Regions from separate parts of the Novosphingobium resinovorum genome, predicted to be linked through region 2. Evidence: predicted binding sites of a transcription regulator. Region 2 holds the regulator's gene; each other region holds the start of a gene.

Evidence for each region. Region 2 encodes LexA, which represses DNA repair genes until DNA is damaged. Its sites were predicted from a motif close to GTTCCNCNCTTGTTCT; they were not measured.
Region 1: BES08_RS15630 (ribonucleoside-diphosphate reductase subunit alpha) is a predicted target of LexA. The motif match lies at 2,121-2,136, and genes of this name have one in related genera.
Region 3: BES08_RS16085 (ImuA family protein) is a predicted target of LexA. The motif match lies at 1,357-1,372, and genes of this name have one in related genera.
Region 4: BES08_RS07600 (ATP-dependent helicase) is a predicted target of LexA. The motif match lies at 1,243-1,258, and genes of this name have one in related genera.

Annotation. Positions count from the first base shown of each region.
Region 1 covers NZ_CP017075.1:3,356,842-3,360,144, reverse strand. The annotation lists gene BES08_RS15630 (ribonucleoside-diphosphate reductase subunit alpha) at 1-1,915, opposite strand, end outside; gene BES08_RS15625 (GlsB/YeaQ/YmgE family stress response membrane protein) at 2,636-2,878, shown strand; gene nadB (L-aspartate oxidase) at 3,014-3,303, opposite strand, start outside.
Region 2 covers NZ_CP017075.1:723,308-726,610, reverse strand. The annotation lists gene BES08_RS03220 (molybdopterin molybdotransferase MoeA) at 1-1,140, shown strand, start outside; gene lexA (transcriptional repressor LexA) at 1,241-1,933, shown strand; gene BES08_RS03210 (ComEC/Rec2 family competence protein) at 1,982-3,303, opposite strand, start outside.
Region 3 covers NZ_CP017075.1:3,443,895-3,447,197, forward strand. The annotation lists gene BES08_RS16080 (glycosyl transferase) at 58-1,236, shown strand; gene BES08_RS16085 (ImuA family protein) at 1,401-2,135, shown strand; gene BES08_RS16090 (Y-family DNA polymerase) at 2,128-3,303, shown strand, end outside.
Region 4 covers NZ_CP017075.1:1,635,222-1,638,524, forward strand. The annotation lists gene BES08_RS07595 (hypothetical protein) at 505-1,143, opposite strand; gene BES08_RS07600 (ATP-dependent helicase) at 1,261-3,303, shown strand, end outside.

The DNA.
Region 1 (3,303 bases), 1.1 Mb from region 2:
TGGCAGCCAGTTCGAACTTGGGCAGTTCGCTGGTGTTGTCGGCTTCTACGCCGCCCGCGAAACCGGCGCGCTGCACCGACTTCGAGCGCAGGTAGTAAAGCGACTTGATGCCCTTTTCCCATGCCTGGAAGTGGAGCATCATCAGGTCCCACTTGTCGACGTCGGCCGGGATGAACAGGTTCAGCGACTGCGCCTGGTCGATGTAAGGCGTACGGTCAGCCGCGAATTCGAGCAGCCAGCGCTGGTCGATCTCGAAGCTGGTCTTGTAGACCGCCTTCTCGTCAGCCGAGAGGAAGTCGAGGTGCTGGACCGAGCCGTTCTGCTCGAGGATCGAATTCCACACGTTGTTGGAATCCTTGGACTTCGAGGCCAGCAGCTTCTGCAGGTAGGGGTTCTTCACCACGAAGCTGCCCGAAAGCGTCTTGTGGGTGTAGATGTTCGCCGGGATCGGCTCGATGCAGGCCGAGGTGCCGCCGCAGATGATCGAGATCGACGCGGTCGGCGCGATCGCCATCTTGCAGCTGAAACGCTCCATCACGCCCTGGTCGGCGGCGTCGAGGCACGGTCCGCGCTCCTTGGCGAGCATCATCGAGGCTTCGTTGGCCTTGGCGTTGATGTGCTGGAACATCTGCAGGTTCAGCGCCTTGGCCATCGCGCTTTCGAAGCCGATGCCCTTCTTCTGCAGGTACGAGTGGAAGCCCATCACGCCCATGCCGACCGAACGCTCACGCTCCGCCGAGTAGCGGGCGCGGGCCATTTCGTCCGGCGCGCGGTCGATGTAGTCCTGCAGGACGTTGTCGAGGAAGCGCAGCACGTCCTCGATGAAGCGCTTGTCACCCTTCCACTCTTCCCAGGTCTCGATGTTGAGCGAGGAAAGGCAGCACACCGCCGTACGGTCGTTACCGAGGTGGTCGCGGCCAGTGGGCAGAGTGATTTCCGAGCACAGGTTCGAAGTCGAGACCTTGAGGCCGAGATCGCGGTGATGCTTGGGCATCATGCGGTTCACGGTGTCGGAGAACACGAGGTAGGGCTCACCGGTGGCGAGGCGCACTTCGACCAGCTTCTGGAACAGCGAGCGGGCGTGAACCTTGCCGCGCACCGAGCCGTCCTTGGGGCTGCGCAGGGCGAAGTCGGTGCCGTCGCGCACGGCTTCCATGAACTCGTCGGTCAGCAGCACGCCGTGGTGCAGGTTGAGCGCCTTGCGGTTGAAGTCGCCGGAGGTCTTGCGGATCTCCAGGAACTCCTCGATCTCGGGGTGCGAGACATCGAGGTAGCAGGCGGCCGAGCCGCGGCGCAGCGAGCCCTGCGAAATCGCGAGGGTCAGCGAATCCATCACGCGCACGAAGGGGATGATGCCGCTGGTCTTGCCATTCAGGCCGACCGGCTCGCCGATGCCGCGCACGTTGCCCCAGTAAGTGCCGATGCCGCCGCCGCGCGAGGCGAGCCAGACGTTCTCGTTCCAGGTGGCGACGATGCCTTCGAGGCTGTCCTCGACCGAGTTGAGGTAGCACGAGATCGGCAACCCGCGCCCGGTGCCGCCGTTCGACAGGACCGGGGTGGCAGGCATGAACCACAGGCGCGAGATGTAGTCGTACAGGCGCTGCGCGTGCTCCTGGTCGTCCGCATAGGCATCGGCCACGCGGGCGAAGAGGTCCTGATACTTCTCGCCGGGAAGCAGGTAGCGGTCGTCGAGCGTTTCCTTGCCGAAGTCGGTCAGGAGCGCATCGCGCGACGCATCGGTGACGATGGTGAAGCGGCGATCGTGGATCGTCTTGGAATCGACGGCCTTCTTCTTCGTCTTCGGCGCCTCGACCACCAGATCGGCGGCCAAAGTATCGGTCTTGTCCATGGCCACGGCCGAGGCTTCCTTTTTCATCGCCGCTTCGGAGACATGCCCGGCAAGGAGCGACTCCATATCGACTTGCGCGGGATCCGCGTAGCTCACATCCGAATCAGACACGTGTCCGTCGCTTCCATTCCTGAAGTCCACTGGTGCGCCCCCAATGTATCGTCAAAACCTGTCATCGAACCGCCACGGGGGCGATCCAAACTGCTTTCGGCGGCCAAGCGGGCCGGCACCGAGTCGAAGGGCGCTCAAGAACGTCCCATCTATCAGAACCAGCACAAAAAGAGAACGACATTCCCTGCCAGACCACCGGCGCGCCAGTTCGAGAAGTCTGGTCCCAAGTTCCCTGAAGGGCTCCGCACGGGCCTTTCGGCTTATGCGCTGTATCCCTAGGTATTGAGGCCTCTCGATCGGCGCGACACAACCTATAGTGCCCTTTCCAGCGAGAGGTTCAAGAGGGGGGCTGCAAACGGCATCGGTCCGCGCATTCGTCACAGGGCCGTCACCTCCCTGCCGCGACGCGCCGAATTTCCGTTGTCTTCCAGAAGCGCAACCCTTTGAATCGCCCCTCGCCTCCTAAATTTTTCCACATAAATCACCGGTGAGACGAATCGGGCGTGCGACGAACCGAGGCGGTCAAGATCCGGCGCGACGCTTTTCCCCGGCAGACCCATCGGCTTTCGTCGAGATGCGTGCGCCGCTTGACGAGGACCTGCAACCACTGGCCTCCTCGCCGCTTATCAGCGTGAATGCGAAAGCGCTGCGGCGCGAAGGGGAGTCATACAGTACATGTTCAACATCATCGGCGCCATCATCAGCGGCCTCGTCATTGGCGCGCTGGCCCGGTTCTTCTATCCGGGTGCAGTGCCCATGGGTTGGATCGCGACGATCCTGCTGGGCGTCGGCGGCTCGCTGCTGGCGGGGCTGGTGACGAGCCGCGGGCGCGGCGATTTCAGCCGCGCCGGATGCCTGGCCTCGGTGATCGGCGCGATCGTGCTGATCTTCCTCGGGCGGGTGCTGCATATCGGGTAAAGGTACGGCCCACCCCGTCCGGCTAGGCAGCAAGCTGCCAAGCCTACCGGCCCTCCCGCAAGCGGGAGGGCTATTACCTTACCTTGCTCCCCTCCCGCTTGCGGGAGGGGCCGGGGGTGGAACTTTCTTCCTTCTTTACGGAACCAGCACGGTATCCAGCGGCTGCGCATCCGCCGCCGGATAATCCAGCGTGTAGTGCAGCCCCCGGCTCTCGTGTCGCTTGAGAGCGGATTCGACGATCAGTTCCGCACTCTGCAGCAGGTTGCGCAATTCGATCAGGTCGGTCGAGACGCGGAAGTGGCGGTAGTATTCCTCGGTCTCGCCATTGAGCATCTGGATGCGGTGCATGGCGCGCTCCAGCCGCTTGGTGGTGCGCACGATGCCGACGTAGTTCCACATGAAGCGGCGGATCTCGGTCCAGTTCT
Region 2 (3,303 bases):
GTCGATATCGAAGGCGCGCTCGGCCGTTTCCTGGCTGAACCGCTGCACGCCAGACGCACGCAGCCCTCCGCAAATCTGTCAGCCATGGACGGCTACGCCGTCACGGCAGGCGACATGCGCGGCCCCTGGAGGATCGCCGGTGAAAGTGCCGCCGGGCATCCTTATGTCGGCCCGCTCTCGCAAGGAGAGGCAGTCCGAATTTCGACGGGCGCGATGCTGCCGCCCGACGCGGCGGCCGTCATAATCCAGGAAGACCTGACACGCGAGGGCGCGAACCTTATACTCTCGGGCGAGCCGCCCGCACCGGCGCACAAGCACATCCGCCATTGCGGGATGGATTTTGCCCAGGGCGTGGAAGTCCTGCCCGCTGGTCTGCACATCGCGCCCGCGCAGATGGCGCTGGCGATCGCGGCCGGCCATACGCACCTTCCCGTGCATCGCACACCGCGCCTGACCGTGATCGACAGCGGCGACGAACTCGCCTCCGATCCGGAGCGCTGTGCACCGCACCAGGTTCCCGCCAGCAACGGCGCGATGCTGACGGCCATGGCGCGTTCGCTGGGCGTGGATGCGCGGCGGATCGGCCCGGTGCCCGATACGATCAAGGCAATAACCTCCGCTTTCGAAGCATCCGCCGATGCCGACCTCATCGTAACGAGCGGCGGCGCTTCGGTCGGCGATCACGACCTCATTCGTCCGGCACTCGAAAGCTGGGGCGCGGGCATCGATTTCTGGCGTGTCGCGATCAAGCCCGGCAAACCAATCCTAGTCGCCACCCGCGACGTGGCAGGACGCCGTCAGATCGTGCTGGGCCTGCCGGGCAATCCGGTCTCCAGCTACGTCACCGCTTACCATTTCCTGCTCCCCGTCCTGCGCGCGATGCAGGGGGCTGCGCGCCCCTTGCCCATGCGGCTGACAGCCCGGCTGGCCATGCCGCTGCACCCAAGCGGCCGTCGCCGGGAATTCCTGCGCGGTTGGTGGGACGGAGAAAATGTGACGGTAAGCCCGCTGCAGGACAGCGGCGCCCTGTCGTCCCTGGCGGCAAGCAACGTGCTGGTCGATCGGTCGGCGCTGGCCGGTCCGGCACAGGCTGGTGAAGAAGTCCGGATATACTTGCTCCAGAACGGCGGTATTGCCTGAAGTATCGGCAATTGGTTGCTTGATTGTTCCCTCAATGTTCACTACCAGAACAAACGCGATCAGGGTTTGCCTGGTTCGGAGGTCACGAGAAGGCAGCGACATGTTGACGCGCAAGCAGCACGAATTGCTCCGGTTCATCCAGGTCCGGCTTGAGGAGACAGGCATCTCCCCCAGCTTCGAGGAGATGAAGGAGGCGCTCGACCTCAAGTCCAAGTCCGGTGTTCACCGACTGATTTCCGCACTGGAAGAACGCGGCTTCATCCGCCGCCTTCCCAACCGTGCACGTGCGCTCGAAGTCTTGCGCCAGGCCGATGACACGGGAAGCAAGGCCCTGCGTCCTTCTGCAGCGAACAGCAATGATGGATTGGCGCGTCCGCAGACGCCGCGTCGTTCCGTCGAAGCCGCCAACGACGTTATCGAGATCCCGCTGCACGGGCGTATTGCCGCAGGTGTGCCGATCGAGGCTCTCGAAGGACAGTCCATGTTGCCTGTCCCTGCCGCCCTGCTTGGCTCCGGCGAGCATTACGCGCTCGAGGTCTCCGGCGACTCGATGATCGAGGCGGGCATTCTGGATGGTGATTTCGCCCTCGTGAAGCGCACGAATGCCGCTCGCGACGGCGAGATCGTCGTTGCCCTGATCCGCGGGGAAGAGGCCACCCTCAAGTACCTTCGGCGCGAGGCGGGAATGGTGCGGTTGGATCCCGCAAATGCCGCTTACGAACCGCAGATTTACGGTGCGGACGAAGTGGAAGTCCAAGGCAAGCTCGCCGGCCTGCTTCGACGGTACAACTGACACGGCCACGCTGCGCCATGAAGGCCTTGGCGCAGCAGCAACCGGTAATTACTGCGATTTGCGCGGCGCAGGAGCATTCCTGTAACGGTGAACAGGCCGGGGACGCCACCAGCCGTGTTCACCTTGGGTCTGGGCTACCGTATCGATACGGGCCTTGCCCAGATATACCGCCAGCCCGCCAGTCTGCCCAAGCGATCCTCGATCGGCCTTGAACCAGCGCGGCTTGCAACTGCGCGGCAGCCAGCGATCCGATATGACGATGTCGCTGCGTTCGCATGCAGCGGCGAGCGACCGTTCCGCGACGGCATCGCGGCCCCGCGAAACCAGCACATGCCACGTGGTGCCGGAGCGTCTGACCGGCAAGGCGCAGAAATCACGGTTGCAGCGGGCACCCGGGAACTTGTCGAACGTGACCGGGTCTGCCTCGATCCCGGCGAATTCCATGAGATTGTCCCGGGCGTAGCCGCTTTCGCTGTTTCGAAGCAGGTAAAGCCGTTTCCCGCCATCTTCGACCAGCCCGACATGGCGACCATCTCCGGACACCAGCATGTCCGCCGCCGGTGCGGTCGCCAGCAAGAACACACCGACCGAGGCGATCGGTAGCCCGGCCCAGCGAATGCGGCCGCTCCAAAGGCCCATCCACAGACCTCCCGCGACGAAAAGCAGGAATGCCCAGGTGTCTGTACCGGGAAGCAGGTTCACAGCGCCCGGTCTCGACGCGAACCAGCGGGCCAGGCCGACCAGCAGGTCTATCGAGATTCCGGCGAGCCACCAGACCGGCCCGCCCAGCCCGGCGATATCGAGGACCAATGCACAAGCCAGCAAAGGCATCACGACAAAGGTAGACAGCGGAATTGCCGCCACGTTGGCCAGCGCTCCATACACTCCGGCGCGGTGGAAATGATACAGGCCGATCGGCATGAGCGCGAGGTCGATGACCACGCCCGTCAGCAGCAGGAGGGCAAGATGGCGAAGCCCGGTCATGGCAAGCCCTTCGTCGCGCGGTCCAAGGAAGTGCCGCACGGGCTTGGCCGTACTGACGGCGATCAGCGCCAGGACCGCGCCGAAGCTCAGTTGGAAGCTCGGCCCGATCACCGCCTCCGGCCAGAGCAACAGGACGCAGAACGCCGCCACCGCAAGCATGCGCAGGGACAAGGGCTCCCGCCCCAAAGCCAGTGCGATCAGGACCAGGAGGGAGCCGATGCAGGACCGAACGGTCGGAACTTCCGACCCGGAAAGCAAAGTGTAAGCGACGCCTGCAGCGGCCCCCGCACCGGCCGCGACGACCGGCAGCCTCACCCTCAGGGCCACCCACGGGAACAGCGCCAGCAACCGGATGACCAGTAGATAGACCGCCCCGACCATCGCGC
Region 3 (3,303 bases), 1.1 Mb from region 2:
GGCAAATCTGCACGAATGTTCCAGAGTCGCTCCACATCACTGCTGTAACGAGGCGCAATGCCCTCCCGGAACGTCCATTCCCGTATCCACGTGCTTGCCATCGGCGGCGCGCATCAGTTCGGCCATATCGTGCCGGTCGCCTGTGAGCTTGCCCGCCGTCATCCGGGGCAGGTACGCCTGTTCGTTTCCGCCGAGGCCGAAGTGGCGGCGGCCATGGCCTATGCAGGGCAGGGCGCGGCGCCCGAGATCGTCGTCATGCGCCTGCCCGCCGTCACTGCGCTGCTGCCGTCCTCGATGCACAAGTTCGTGCGGCTTACGCTCTGGGCGAAGCGGCTGCGCGATGCGGCGGTGATCCTCTGCGCCGAGCGGACCTCCACCATGCTCAAGCGCCTGCCGGGGGATTGCCCGCCGATCCTTCACATCCCCCACGGTGCGGGCGACCGCGCTGTCGGTTTCGAGCCGCGCTTCCGCCTGTTCGATCACGTCATGCTGGCAGGTCGCAAGGACCGCGATCGCCTCGTTGAAGCGGGCTTCGTGAGAGCGCAGGACTGCACCGTCACCGGCCCGATCAAGCTGGCCGCCGTGCTCGATAATGCGCAGGCCCGGCCGCCGCTGTTCGACAACGCGCGGCCGACGATCCTCTACAACCCGCACTTCTCGAAGAAGCTCTCCTCGATCGAGGCGTTTGGGCGGGGGCTGATCGCGGCAGTGGCGGCGGACGGTCGCTACAACCTCGTCGTCGCGCCGCACGTGCGGCTGGCGAAGCGATGGTCGGCGGCGAAGCGGCGCGCGTGGGAGGCGCTGGCGATCCCGGGGCAGGTCACCGTCGATCTCGGCTCGCCGCGCTGCAACGACATGACCTATACGCTGGGCGCGGACCTCTACGTGGGCGACGTCAGCAGCCAGGTCTACGAATTCCTCGTCCGCCCGCGCCCGTGCCTGTTCGTCGATGCCAAGGGCGTCGACTGGCAGGACAGCGAGGACTACGCGATGTGGCACTTCGGCGAGGTGATCGCCCCCGACGCCGACCCCGTCGCCGCGATCGAGCGCGCCTTCGCGGCGCACGGGGACTACGTCCAGCAGCAGCGCGAGCGCATGACCTACACCATCGACGGCATCGCGTGGCTGGCTGACGGCACGCCGACTTTCGGCACGCGTTGCCCGGTGCGCGAGGCGGCAGACACGGTGGAACGGTTCGCGGGGCTGAGAACGAAGGCAATCGCGGCAATCGCTTGACCCCCAATTAGCGCGATTATCCACCTATCCTCGTCATCCCCACCTTCGCGGGGATGACGGGATGTGCTTACGGCCTTTCCGGCGGGGATCGAACGGCGGTGTGGACCTGCCTCCAGAATGGGAACATAAGAAGAACATAATTCCCGATTCGTAAGGCCCGTCCCATGTCCCGCCCTCAGGCCCCCGCCTGTATCGAAGATCCGCCCCCGGGCACGCTCCCGCCCCTCGCTCGCGCGCAACTGCACGAGGTCCATGCGGAGGCGGAGGACTGGGCTTCGGCGCTGGCCTTCGCCTTCGGTATGGTCGAGGCGGAGGCGGCGCGCCCGATCCTTCTGCTACGCCCCCGCCGCAAGGGCGCGGGCCTCGTGCCGTGCGGGGAGGGACTGCGCGCGCTCGGCGTGGACCCGGCGCGGCTGGTGATCGTCGATGCCCGTAACGACGCTGCCCTGCTGCGCGCGGGGCTGGACGCGGCACGCAGCAGCGGTCCGGCGGCGGTACTGATGGAAAGCTGGGGGGCGATGCGCGAATACGACCTCGTCGCCAGTCGCCGCCTGATCCTTGCGGCGGAAGGCTCGCGCATCCCGGTGGTGATCCTGCGCGGCGATGCCGAGCCGCGCTCCAGCGCCGCACATACCCGCTGGACGGTTTCCAGCGCCCCCTCGGCCCCTCTGGAGACGCGCGCGCCGGGGGCCGCGACGCTGCTCGTCGAACTCGTACGCAGACGCGGCGGCCCGGCGGGGCAACGCTGGCGGCTGGAATGGAATGAAGACCATGGCGGTTTCCGCGAACTCCCCCTCGACACCCGGCCCGCCACCGAAGAGCGCGGGCCGCCGCTACCTGGCACTGTGGTTCCCCTTTCTGCCGTGCGAGCGCGCGCGCCGCTCCGGCGTACTGCCTGAAGGAGACGCCCCGCAGGCTCTCGTCGCGCGCGATGGACAGGCGCTGCGCCTCGCTGCCGTGGACGTGACCGCGATGCAGCAGGGCCTGTCTTCCGGCATGACCCTCGCCGATGCGCGGGCGCGCAGCCCGGACCTTGCCACCGCGCCGCACGATCCCGTCGCCGACGCGCGGGTGCTGGAGCAGCTGGCGGGGGCGATGATCGCCTTTACCCCGCTCGTCGCGCTCGATGCGCCCGATGGCCTGCTGCTCGACGTCACCGGCTGCGCGCACCTCTTCGGCGGGGAGGAGGCGCTGGTGCGCCGCGTGGTGAAGGATGTCGGTCCGACTACCCGCCACGCCCTCGCGCCTCACTCTGCCGCCGCCCGTGCGCTTGCCCGCTTCGGTGGGAAGGACGACGTTCGCACTCTTCCGGTCGCCGCGTTGGAACTGGACGAGGGCGCGCTTTCCGGTCTGCGCCGCGCGGGCCTCGAGACGCTGGGCGATCTTGCCGCGCGGCCGATGGCGGGGCTGGCGGCGCGCTTCGGGGAGCTTGCGGTCAGCCGCCTGCGCGCCATTCTGGGAGAGACCGGCAGCCCGGTCATTCCCGTCCGCCTGACCGAGCCGATCCGGCTGGAGACGCGCTTTCCCGAACCGCTGGGCCGCACCGACGATGCGCTGGAGGTGGTCGAGGACATGCTCGCGCAGGCCGGGCGCACGATGGAGCAGCGCCAGCTGGGCGGGCGGCGCTGGGCGGTCACGCTCCACCGCAGCGACAACCAGCGGCGGCGGCTGGTGGTGGAGACGGGCCTTGCGGTGCGCGATCCCGCCGCCGTCATGCGCCTGCTGCGCGAGCGGATCGACACGCTTTCCGACCCGCTCGACCCCGGCTTCGGCTTCGATGCGATCACCCTGGCGGTGCTCCACGCCGATCACCTGCCCTCGCGCCAGATCCTGCTTGAGAGCGGCAAGGAAGAAAACGCCGATAATGTTTCGGCGCTGGTGGACCAGCTCAGCGTGCGGCTGGGCGAGGACAGCGTGCGCCGCCTGATCCCGCGTGACCGCCACTTGCCCGAGAAGGCGCAGGCGCTGGTTCCTGCGCTGCGCCTGCGAGGCGCCCCATGGCCGGAGCCCGAAGACATGCCACCCCGCCCGCTGCTGCTGCTCGACCCGCCGCAACCGGTCGAGGTG
Region 4 (3,303 bases), 910 kb from region 2:
CTACCGGAAACGCCGTCCATACGTTCCTGCGACACACGGCAGGACTTGGGACGGCCATCCCGGATAGCCTTCGGCCGATAACGCTGCGAACCCTAACGATGGCCACATGGGACTTTCCGATGGAATACAGGTCGAGCCGGGCTGCACCGTGAGTTACCCGGCCGCTCGCCAGAGCTTCACGGAAAACAAAACACCGCGTCCCGGTGAGGACGCTCCCGACGCCGACCCGATGTTCACTTCGGTTGCGTTGAATTCCCCGGCGTAATGCCTGCACTCGCCAGCGGGCGTTTCTGCGTGCGCTAACTGCACGCACAACCCCGTAATCCCAGCGAAGGCTGGGACCGCTGGTCGTGTAAAGCCCAACCCTTGGCAGGGCGTCCTGACGATAATTGGCCGTAACAGGCCAGCGGTCCCAGCTTTCGCTGGGATGACGGGATTTGTGGGATGACGGGCTTTGTTTGCAAATCCCTCCCCGAGCTTGTCCCGGGAAGGAATTTACACGTCCTACTTCCCGCCGCGATTGCGGCAGCCATCGGTCACCGTCTTGCTGCAGACCGGATAAGTCTTGTCCATCGCGGTCGCAGGCGGCGGGGTCAGCGCGCCCTTGTACGGACCGCCCTGATAGTTCTCATCCGCAGGCATCGCCGGGCGCGCGGCCTGGTTCGCGGCTTGCGGATCGGGGACGCCTTCGGTCGGCACGCCCGGTCCCGGAGGGTTGGCCTGCCCCGGAGGCGTCGCAGGCGTCTCGCCCTTGAGCTGCTGCAGCACCGAATTCCAGGCCATCTGCCGCTGTTCGGGTGTCATCTTGTAGATCTGGCCGCGCTGGTCGGCCGTCAGCGCCCAATAGCCCTTTTGCTGATCCATGCTCAGCGTCCAGTAATAGACCTTGTAGTCGTTCGGCCAGCTTTCGTAGTCGGACTTCTGCGCCGGGGTCCAGCTGTCGTACGTGGCCTGTTGCTCGGGCGTGAGCGTCGGCGCGGCGCTGGAGGCGGCGGGAGGCGCCATGGCCGGAGCCGGAGCAGATGGCGGCGCGGCGGGCATTTCGGAAGTGGCGGGGGCGGCAGGGTCGCTCTGGGCATGGATGGCGGCGGGGACCACCAACAGGCTGAGGGCAGCAGAGCCGGCGAGCAGAACTTTACGCATTTCTCACTCTCCGTTTATGTCTTCGTTGTGATCGAACGACGAAGCGCACCGGCAATTGTTCCTCCGCTGCGACGAACCGGGCTTGCACCGGGCCATGCCGTTCCCTAGTTGTTCACGGTGAACAACCTGCAAGCTCCCTCCTCTGATCCGCTGATCGACGGCCTCAACGATCCCCAGCGCGAGGCCGTGCTGACGACCGAAGGCCCCGTGCTGATGCTCGCGGGCGCGGGCACCGGCAAGACGGCGGCGCTCACCCGCCGCCTCGCCCATCTCGTGCACAGTCGCCTTGCCTGGCCGAGCGAGATCCTGTGCGTCACCTTCACCAACAAGGCCGCGCGGGAGATGCGCGAGCGGGTCGGCCACCTGATCGGCCCGGCGGTGGAGGGCATGCCCTGGCTCGGCACCTTCCACGCCGTCGCCGCCAAGATGCTGCGCCGCCACGCCGAGCTGGTGGGCCTGCAGAGCAACTTCACGATCATCGACACCGACGACCAGCTGCGCCTGCTCAAGCAGCTGATCCAGGCCGAGGGGCTGGACGAGAAGCGCTGGCCCGCGCGCCAGCTGGCGGGCTGCATCGATCGCTGGAAGAACCGCGGCCTGAACCCGCAGGACCTCGACGCCGGAGAGAACGAAAGCTACGCCAACGGCAAGGGCCAGAAGTTCTACAAGCTCTATCAGGACCGGCTGAAGGCGGTGAACGCCTGCGATTTCGGCGACCTGCTGCTGCACATGCTCAACATCCTGCGCACCCACCGCGATGTGCTCGAGCAATACCAAAACCGCTTCAAGTACGTCATGGTGGACGAATATCAGGACACCAACCAGGTCCAGTACTTGTGGCTACGCCTGATCGCGCAGGGCCGCCAGAACATCTGCGTGGTCGGCGACGACGACCAGTCGATCTATTCCTGGCGCGGCGCCGAAGTGGCCAACATCCTGCGCTTCGAGAAGGACTTCCCCGGCGCCAAGGTCATCAAGCTGGAGCAGAACTACCGCTCCACGCCGCAGATCCTCGCCGCCGCATCGGGCCTGATCGACGAGAACACCCAGCGCCTAGGCAAAACCCTGTGGACCGAGCGCCACGCGGGCGACAAGGTGCAGGTCGTCGGCGTCTGGGACGGGCCGGAGGAAGCCCGCCGCGTCGGTGACGAGATCGAGCGGCTGGAGCGTCAGGGCGCCCCGCTCGACCAGATCGCCATCCTCGTGCGCGCGCAGTACCAGACGCGCGAATTCGAGGACCGATTCATCTCCATCGGCATGAAGTATCGCATCGTCGGCGGCTTCCGCTTCTACGAACGCGCGGAGATCCGCGACGCGCTGGCATACTTGCGCGTGATCGCCCAGCCGGCCGACGACCTCGCGTTCGAGCGCATCTACAACGCCCCCAAGCGCGGCCTCGGCGCCAAGGCGCTGGAGGCGCTGCACCGGCTGGCGCGAAATCGCGGCATTCCGCTGTCGAACGCCGCGATCGAGATCGCCGACACCGACGAACTTCCCGCCCGCGCGCGCAACACCTTCCTCGCGCTGATGCGCGACTTCGCGCGCTGGCGCGACTTGTCCGCCACCGAAGGCCCCGCCGACCTCTTGCGCACCGTGCTCGACGAATGCGGCTACACCGACGCGCTGCAGGCGGAGAAGACCGCCGAGGCCAACGGGCGGCTTGAGAACCTCGTCGAACTTGCGCGCGCGATGGAGGAATACGACAGCCTCGGCGACTTCCTCGAACACGTCAGCCTCGTCATGGACAACGAGAACGCGGCCGAGGAGGAGAAGGTCACGATCATGACCATGCACGGCGCCAAGGGGCTGGAATTCGACAACGTGTTCCTGCCCGGCTGGGAGGAAGGCGTGTTCCCCTCGCAGCGCTCGCTCGACGAAGGCGGCCTCGCCAGTCTGGAGGAGGAGCGCCGGCTCGCCTACGTCGCGATCACGCGGGCGAAGAAGAAGTGCACGATCCTGCATGCGGCCAACCGGCGCATCTACGGCCAGTGGACCAGTTCGATCCCCTCGCGCTTCATCGCCGAACTGCCTGAGGAGCATGTCGACTCCGAGACGACGCTGTCGGGCGGCGCCTCGCTGTGGCGGGCGCAGTGGTCGGAGCACGCCGATCCCTTCGCCGACGTGGCGCGGATGCAACCCTCGCGGATCGTCACGCGCGGC